DNA from 2 places in the Pseudoalteromonas sp. SG43-7 genome. Region 1 is predicted to be linked to the other one. Evidence: predicted binding sites of a transcription regulator. Region 1 holds the regulator's gene; the other holds the start of a gene.

What was found. Region 1 encodes NrdR, which represses ribonucleotide reductase genes. Its sites were predicted from a motif close to AAACACNANATNTNGTGTTT; they were not measured.
Region 2: the regulator NrdR is predicted to act here: its motif matches at 2,755-2,774, upstream of nrdA (class 1a ribonucleoside-diphosphate reductase subunit alpha).

What each region holds. Positions count from the first base shown of each region.
Region 1 covers NZ_JACJEY010000022.1:47,644-52,107, reverse strand. The annotation lists gene H5200_RS11790 (riboflavin synthase) at 1-324, opposite strand, end outside; gene ribD (bifunctional diaminohydroxyphosphoribosylaminopyrimidine deaminase/5-amino-6-(5-phosphoribosylamino)uracil reductase RibD) at 337-1,479, opposite strand; gene nrdR (transcriptional regulator NrdR) at 1,481-1,930, opposite strand; gene glyA (serine hydroxymethyltransferase) at 2,033-3,289, opposite strand; gene thrC (threonine synthase) at 4,025-4,464, opposite strand, start outside.
Region 2 covers NZ_JACJEY010000004.1:146,673-151,136, forward strand. The annotation lists gene nrdB (class Ia ribonucleoside-diphosphate reductase subunit beta) at 1-290, opposite strand, end outside; gene nrdA (class 1a ribonucleoside-diphosphate reductase subunit alpha) at 360-2,642, opposite strand; gene H5200_RS03030 (HAD family hydrolase) at 3,044-3,727, opposite strand; gene ubiG (bifunctional 2-polyprenyl-6-hydroxyphenol methylase/3-demethylubiquinol 3-O-methyltransferase UbiG) at 3,727-4,437, opposite strand.

The sequences.
Region 1 (4,464 bases):
AGTCGCGATGCCATCAACATGCCCTGAAACTAAGTGACCACCTAAACGAGATACTGGCTGCATGGCTTTCTCAAGGTTTACAGTTTGCCCTTGTTTATAGTGAGAAAATCCCGTTAAACTGATCGTCTCATTTGATAAGTCAGCGCTAAATCCATCACTGTGCTTGGCCACAACCGTTAAGCAAACCCCATTAGTTGCAATGCTATCGCCTAAATTTACATCGGCCATATCAAGGTTATTACTTTTAATGCGGATAGCTAAATCGCCTTGCTTTTGTTGTAACTCGCTAATAGTGCCCGTCGCTTCGATGATCCCAGTAAACATAGTGGTTACTCTTTAATTATTTGGTTTAGATGAGGCTTTGCGTGGTGTCGCCGTGATACGAATATCGTCACCGATACACACACACTCATTAATTGATAAATTAACAACGTCCTGCATACTTGTCAGCTCTGTAAAGTTTAGTAAGCTTTTGCCGTCATTCCCTAACAACTTCGGCGCCAGATAAACAATATATTCATCAATTAAATTACATTCAGTCATTTGGCCCGCTAAGGTTGCCCCCGCCTCTAACCAAATATGATTAAACTGTTGCTGCGCTAAAAGTTTCATAGCAGCCTCTAAATCAACTTTATTATTTTTTTCTGGTACTACAATATGGCTTACGTAATGAGGCCATTGCTGCGATTTATCAAGTTCAGTGGTAAGAATAATTACTTCACTGGCAATGCTAAATAATGCTAGCTCAGGTGTTAAACGACTTTGTGAATCAATAATAATACGTACAGGTTGGCGTACAGGTAATTGCGTTGGTAACGGCTCTGGCAGCTCATCAACACGAACATTGAGTTTTGCATTATCAACTAATACAGTGTCCGCGCCGGTTAAAATAGCGCAGCTTTGTGCGCGCTGTAGTTGCACATCTTGGCGAGCCTTAGGGCCCGTTATCCATTTACTTTGACCGTTTTTAAGTGCCGTTTTACCATCAAGGCTTGCGGCCATTTTGCAGGTAATAAATGGCATACCTTGCTCCATGCGCTTTAAAAAGCCACGGTTTAACAGCCTTGCTTGTTGTTCTAACAAACCTGACGCAACCTCAATGCCCGCGTCCGCTAAAATAGCTAAACCTTTACCGGCCACCTGCGGGTTTGGATCAACCATAGCAGCAATTACTTTTACCACGCCAGCAGCTTTTAAACCTTCGGCACACGGCGGTGTGCGACCAAAATGGCTACAAGGTTCAAGCGTGACATAAGCAGTTGCACCAAAGGCTTGGCTACCCGCCATTGCTAATGCATTCACTTCAGCATGGCCTTGGCCGGCAACTTGATGAAAACCTTCACCAACAATAACGTCATTTTTTACTAATACACAGCCAACGTTTGGGTTTGGGGTGGTAGTAAAGCATCCTTGTTTGGCAAGCTCAATCGCTCGGGTCATATAAGAGAAATCTTGTTCGCTAAACTGATATTGGTTCATATCACTCTCCCAAACGGGCAATTTCTTCACCAAATTCACGAATATCTTCGAATGAACGGTATACCGATGCAAATCTGACGTAAGCGACTTTATCGAGTTTTTTCAGCGCTTCCATAATGCATTCGCCAATCAGGTGACTGGAAATCTCACGCTCGCCGGTGGCACGTAATTGCGATTTAATAATATTGACCACTTCATCAACTTGCTCGGTACTGACGGGGCGTTTTTCTAATGCACGGTGTAGACCATTAAGGAGTTTATCTTCATTGAAAGGTTCACGGCTACCGTCTTGTTTGATCACCCGAGGCATTACAAGTTCTGCGCCTTCAAAGGTAGTAAAGCGTTCATGACATTCATTGCATTCACGGCGTCGCCTTACTTGGTGGCCACCTCCCACTAAACGCGAGTCAATCACTTTGGTATCTTTTGCGGTGCAAAATGGACAATGCATAGGTATCAGCTTCCGTTAAAAACAAAAAAGGCCGCTTTTAGGCGGCCTTTATAATAGCAAAAAACTAAGCTATTGTGATCTAAATTACTGTTTGTAACTCAATTAAGCGTAAACAGGTAATTTTTTACAGATTGCTTTAACTTTCTCTTTTACTTGTGCTTGTACTGACTCATCGTTGATGTTGTCTAGTACGTCACAGATCCAGCCAGCAAGCTCTTTAGACTCTGCTTCTTTAAAACCACGGCGTGTGATTGCCGGTGAACCAATACGTAAACCAGACGTTACAAACGGTGAACGTGGGTCATTTGGTACTGAGTTTTTATTTACGGTGATATTAGCATTACCTAAAGCCGCATCTGCGTCTTTACCAGTGATGTCTTTATCAATTAGATCAAGTAAGAACAAGTGGTTTTCTGTTTTATCAGATACGATCTTATAACCGCGCTCTTGCATTACTGCAACCATAGCTTTAGCATTTTTCACAACTTGAGTTTGGTATACTTTAAACTCTGGTTGTAATGCTTCTTTAAATGCCACTGCTTTGGCAGCGATAATGTGACATAAAGGACCACCTTGACCACCAGGGAATACTGCACTGTTAAGCTTTTTATAAATAGCTTCGTCGCCACAAGCAGAAATAATCAAACCACCACGAGGGCCAGCTAATGTCTTATGCGTAGTTGTAGTAACAACGTGTGCATGTGGTACTGGGCTTGGGTAAACACCAGCAGCAATAAGGCCTGCAACGTGAGCCATATCAACAAACAAGTAAGCGCCTACTTTGTCAGCGATTTCACGGAATTTAGCCCAATCAACAATACCTGAGTATGCTGAGAAACCACCGATGATCATTTTTGGTTTGTGCTCAAGTGCAAGTGCTTCAACTTGTGCGTAATCAATCTCGCCAGTCGCTTCGTCAAGTCCGTATTGGATTGCGTTATAAAGCTTACCAGAGAAGCTTACATGTGAACCATGCGTTAAGTGACCACCATGAGCTAAGCTCATACCTAACACTGTATCGCCAGCATCTAATAAAGCTAAGAACACAGCAGCATTTGCTTGTGAACCTGCGTGAGGCTGAACGTTAGCATAATCTGAGCCAAACAATTCGTTTGCACGGTCAATCGCTAGTTGTTCAACCACGTCAACATGCTCACAACCACCGTAGTAACGCTTGCCCGGATAACCTTCAGCATATTTGTTTGTTAGCTGTGAACCCTGCGCTTCTAGTACGCGTGGGCTACAGTAGTTCTCAGATGCGATAAGCTCGATGTGTTCTTCTTGGCGAGCAGTCTCTTTAGTGATTGCTTCAAATAACTCTGGATCGAAATCCGAAATATTCATGCTACGTTCTAACATGGGGGCTCCTAGGGCAACGTGTATGGTATTTTGAAGGCTGAATTATACGCTGAAAACGTCAATTTGCCTATGGTGTAAAGATGAACATATTTAAACAGGGATTGAATTTAATTCACAGTGTTTTTGTAATGATATTTTTTTATTAAAGCATCAGAAATTTTAATGAATAAAAGCAAATAACATTTACATTATTTATACCTTAATCTGTTGCATTCGCGATTGTTTACACTATTATGATACCAATGTAATCATGGATGATGAACTAATTTACTATGCTAGCTAAACCTATCTACGAATCAATTCCTTATTGTTATGTCATTGTTGGCGGACTTTGCATTTTACTTTTCAGCACTGTTTTACCAACAGCCATTGGTATTTTTTTATTCTTCAATGGTGCCAACATTTGGCGATTACGCTCAAATTCACGGCGTAAAGATCATAAAGTAAATCGCATTAAAGTTAACAAACACTTTTATTATTATGAATTTAAACCATTTATTTTATTTATGTGCGGATTACTCCTAATCCATTGGGTAGCGAATGAATTAGTTATACTTGCAGGGATTATGATCTGCCTTATAGCCATTTTAATTTTTTGTTTACGAGTTCTAAACCGCCGTTCACGTTCAATAGTTTAATTTTCCATTACTGCTATTAAGTACAATTTAAAGCAATAAAAAACGACATTGCTTTCACATATGCCGTTTATTTTTAGTTTTACTGAGCGGGTAAAAACTAACCTAGTTTAGCTAATAATATTTCACGCAGGATATCGTAATCATCTGCGATATCTTCGGCTAAGCATGGTTTAGCTAATGCATCAGCTAGTGGTTTTGGCATTTCAAGTTCAATATTTAAAATCTCTTCAACACTTTCTTTAAACTTAGCCGGATGCGCTGTTGCCAGAAAAATACCAGCAGAATCAGTTGCTAAGTTAGCTTTTAGGCCCTGATAAGCAATCGCTGTATGTGGTTCAGCAACATAGCCTGTTTGATGAATTTTTTTCATCACTGCTTGGGTATCATTTTCATCAACACTAGTTGAATAAAAATCATCATAACTAAACCATTTGTTATCAAGCATGGTTTGTACACGTGGCCAATTATTAGGTTTACTCACATCCATGGCATTAGACAATGACTCGATTGTGGCATTAGGCGCCCAGTTTTTATCAA
Region 2 (4,464 bases), on a different contig from region 1:
AGTAACGCAACATTAGGCGAGCGACCTTGCACACTATCAAGTAAGGTTTGATATTTTAAGTTACTTAAAAATATATGTTTTTCGTGATCAGGTAAGGCCTGAAAATCTAACCGATCTTTACTTACATCGACTTCTTCAGGACGCCAAAAAAACGATAGTTGTTTTTCAATTAGCTTTTCGAAAATAGGGTACTTCTGTTGATCATAACGCGATACGTTAACGGTTTGGCCGAAAAACATCGGTTCTTGTAGTTGGTTATTATGGTTTCGGCTAAAAGTAGTATAAGACATAAGATCACTCAAAAAACGAACAGGGCAAAGCGGGCGTATAGCCCGCTTCCAATTTATATTTATTACCGATTAGATTTTACACGCACCGCCTGCACAATCATCATCTTCCACTTCTGGTGTATCTTCTTGCATATCAGATGCACCATCACGGGTGTTATGGTAGTAAAGGGTTTTAACGCCAAGTTTGTAAGCACCCAGTAAATCTTGTAATAAGACCTTCATTGGTACTTTACCACCTTCAAACTTATTTGGATCGTAGTTAGTATTGGCAGAAATTGTTTGGTCAACAAACTTTTGCATAATACCCACTAATTCTAAATAACCTTTATTTGATGGGATATCCCACAATAATTCATAGTTATTTTTAAGGCGTTCATACTCAGGTACAACTTGTTTTAAAATACCATCTTTACTGGCTTTAACACTGATATGACCACGTGGTGGTTCAATACCATTCGTTGCATTTGAAATTTGCGACGATGTCTCAGATGGCATCAACGCAGATAACGTTGAGTTACGCATACCATGCTCTTTGATATTGGCACGTAATGTATCCCAATCTAAATGCAATGGTTCATCACAAATTTTATCCAAATCACGTTTGTACGTATCGGTTGGCATAATACCTTGCGAATACGTTGTTTCGTTAAATTTAGGACATGCACCACGTTCTTTAGCCAGTTCATTTGAGGCTTTCATTAGGTAATACTGAATTGCTTCAAATGTTTTGTGAGTCAATGCATTGGCACTGCCATCAGAATAACGTTTGCCATTTTTAGCAAGGTAATATGCGTAGTTGATTACGCCTATTCCGAGTGTACGACGGCCCATAGTTGCATTATGTGCTGCTGGCACCGGGTAGTCTTGGAAATCCAGTAAGTTATCAAGTGCACGTACCGCAAGTTCTGCAAGCTCTTCAAGTTCATCCAGTGACTCAATCGCACCTAAGTTAAAGGCCGACAGCGTACACAGTGCAATTTCACCTTCTTCATCATTAACATTGTTAAGTGGTTTAGTTGGCAATGCAATTTCTAAACATAAGTTAGATTGGCGAATTGGTGCCACTTTAGCAATGAATGGGCTGTGTGTATTACAGTGGTCAACATTTTGTAAATAGATGCGGCCAGTGCTAGCACGCTCTTGTGCAAACATTGAAAACAGCTCAATAGCTTTAATACGTTTTTTACGAATTGACTCGTCTTGTTCATATTGTACGTAAAGACGATCAAATTCATCTTGATCTTCAAAAAATGCATCATATAAACCAGGCACATCAGACGGGCTGAATAATGTGATGTAATCATCTTTGATCAAACGTGAGTACATTAGTTTATTAAACTGTACACCGTAATCTAAATGACGAACGCGGTTATCATCAACACCACGGTTGTTTTTAAGCACTAATAAGTTTTCAACTTCTAGATGCCAAAGTGGATAGAACAGGGTTGCTGCGCCACCACGGACACCACCTTGCGAACAACTTTTAACAGCCGTTTGAAAGTGCTTATAAAACGGGATACAACCGGTGTGGTATGCTTCACCATTGCGAATAGGGCTACCTAGTGCGCGAATACGACCAGCATTAATACCAATACCTGCACGTTGCGATACGTATTTTACAATCGCTGATGAGGTTGCATTAATTGAATCTAGGCTGTCACCGCATTCAATCAGTACACATGAACTGAATTGACGCGTAGGGGTACGAACTCCCGCCATAATAGGCGTAGGTAATGAAATTTTGAACAATGACACTGCATCGTAAAAACGCTTTATGTAGTCTAAACGCGTTTCTTTTGGGTAATCAGAGAACAAGCTGGCTGCAACTAAAATATATAAAAACTGTGCGCTTTCATAAATTTCACCCGTAACACGGTTTTGTACTAAATATTTACCTTCAAGCTGTTTAACAGCAGCATAGCTGAAGTTTAAATCACGTCCATGATCAAGGTATTCATCCAGTTGATCAATTTCTTGCTCTGTGTAGTCAGCTAGTAAGTGTGCATCGTAACGCTTATCTTCAACTAACTTAACGATATGATCATACAAGCGCGGTGGCTCAAATTGACCATAGGCTTTTTTACGCAAATGGAATACAGCTAAGCGGGCTGATAAATATTGATAATCAGGCGACTCTTTAGAGATCTGATCAGCGGCCGCTTTGATGATGGTTTCATGGATGTCTTCAGTACGAATACCATCATAAAACTGGATGTGCGATTTCAGCTCAACTTGTGAGACAGACACATTATTTAGACCTTCGGCGGCCCAAGCAATAACGCGATGGATCTTATCTAAATCAAGTGACTCTTTACGGCCGTCACGTTTGCTTACAGATAGCTGTTGGTTCATAGTTTTGCCTGTATTCCTTGGGATATAATATTTTTTAGTGACACATTTTTCTTAAAATAAATTTTTTATTGCAATAAAATTGTATTAGCGCGAATTTAATTGAATAACATTTAGCCACAACATCTGGTGTTCATCAAATTCTAGATCACAAGATAGTGTGGTATGCGATCATTTGCAAGGGGCATAAACGCCCCTAATTGTGGATAACGTTGGGATAACACGCTTGTGTTAGTAGCCATTAACCTTTGACCATCTGATTAAAATGAAATTTATAAAAATCAACTGATGATCGATTAAATTTACGCATTTTAAAAATAAATTTTGGCTGCTTTTTTTATCAACAAACAATGTGCAAAAAGTAACACGATCACAATATGTAGTGGTTAAAATTTAACATGGCACTATATATGGTTAAATGCATCAATAGGTGATTGCCAATTAAAATCGGCTTGCCAACTCAATGCTTCAGCTTCACTAGGGATGTAGCCCCACAACGCAGCAGCGCTGTGCATGTTTGCAGCCTTGGCTGCAATTATGTCACGCTGCGCATCACCGATATACAAACAACGACTCGGATCAACATCTAACAGTTGGGCTGTATGCAGTAAAGGTAAAGGAGATGGTTTAGCGATATCGAGGGTGTCACCACTGACAATTGCCTGTGCATCTTTTAGTTCAGCAATTGCAGCAACTAATGGAATAGTCAAAAACTCAGGTTTATTAGTCATGATCCCCCATTTGATCTGTTGTTGATCAAGCGCGATCAATAATTGTGCAATTCCAGTAAAGCATTGACTATGGGTGGCAATATTATCTGCGTAGGCAGTTAATAGCTGCTGGCGTAAGTCAGCTTGATTTGGGTGATCGTGCCATTGCTGACCAAATCCAGCTGCAAGCAGCGCCATTGCACCGTTAGAAGCTGCAGGGCGATATATATCAGCGGTTACTGATGGTTGGTTATGATCAGCGAGTACGTAATTTAGCGCAGCCCCTAAATCATCTGCGGTATCGAGTAATGTACCGTCTAAATCAAAAATAAAGGCGTCGTAATCAATTGCGGGGGTTGCTGTGTTAAAACCAGCCATTACGCTAGTTTCTCAAAATGCAGAATATAATTAACGCTTACATCGGTATTTAAGCTGTACTGCTTTGATAAAGGGTTATAACTCAATCCCGCACTAGCACGTACTTTGAGGCCCGCTTGTTCTGCCCATGCAATGAGTTGTGCTGGTTTGATAAACTTTTTATGATCATGGGTTCCATCAGGCACCATCTTCAATAATTTTTCCGCCCCGATAATTGCGTACAAATATGCTTTTGGGGTTTTGTTTAATGTAGAGAAAAATACATCGGCACCAGGTTTCGCTAATTCTGCTACTGCATGAATGATAGATGCAGGGTCTGGCACATGCTCTAACATTTCCATACAAGTAATAGTATCAAAGCGGGCAGGGTGTTCGCTGGCATACTGTTCGGCAGGTATTTTTATATAGTCAACGTTTACACCGGTTTCTAAACTGTGTAGTTTCGCAACGGTTAACGGCTCTTGACCCATATCAATACCAGTCACATGTGCGCCCATTCTCGCCATACTTTCACTCAATATACCGCCACCACAGCCGACATCGAGTGTTTCTTTGTCGAATAAGCCTTTGGCCTTGTCGGCAATAAAATCTAATCTTAATGGATTAATTTCATGAAGGGGTTTAAATTCGCCTTCACGATCCCACCAACGCTCAGCGATGGCTTCAAACTTTGCAATTTCTGTACTATCTACATTTTGATGTTCGGTCATAAAAAACTTCCTCGTCAATCTCAGGCC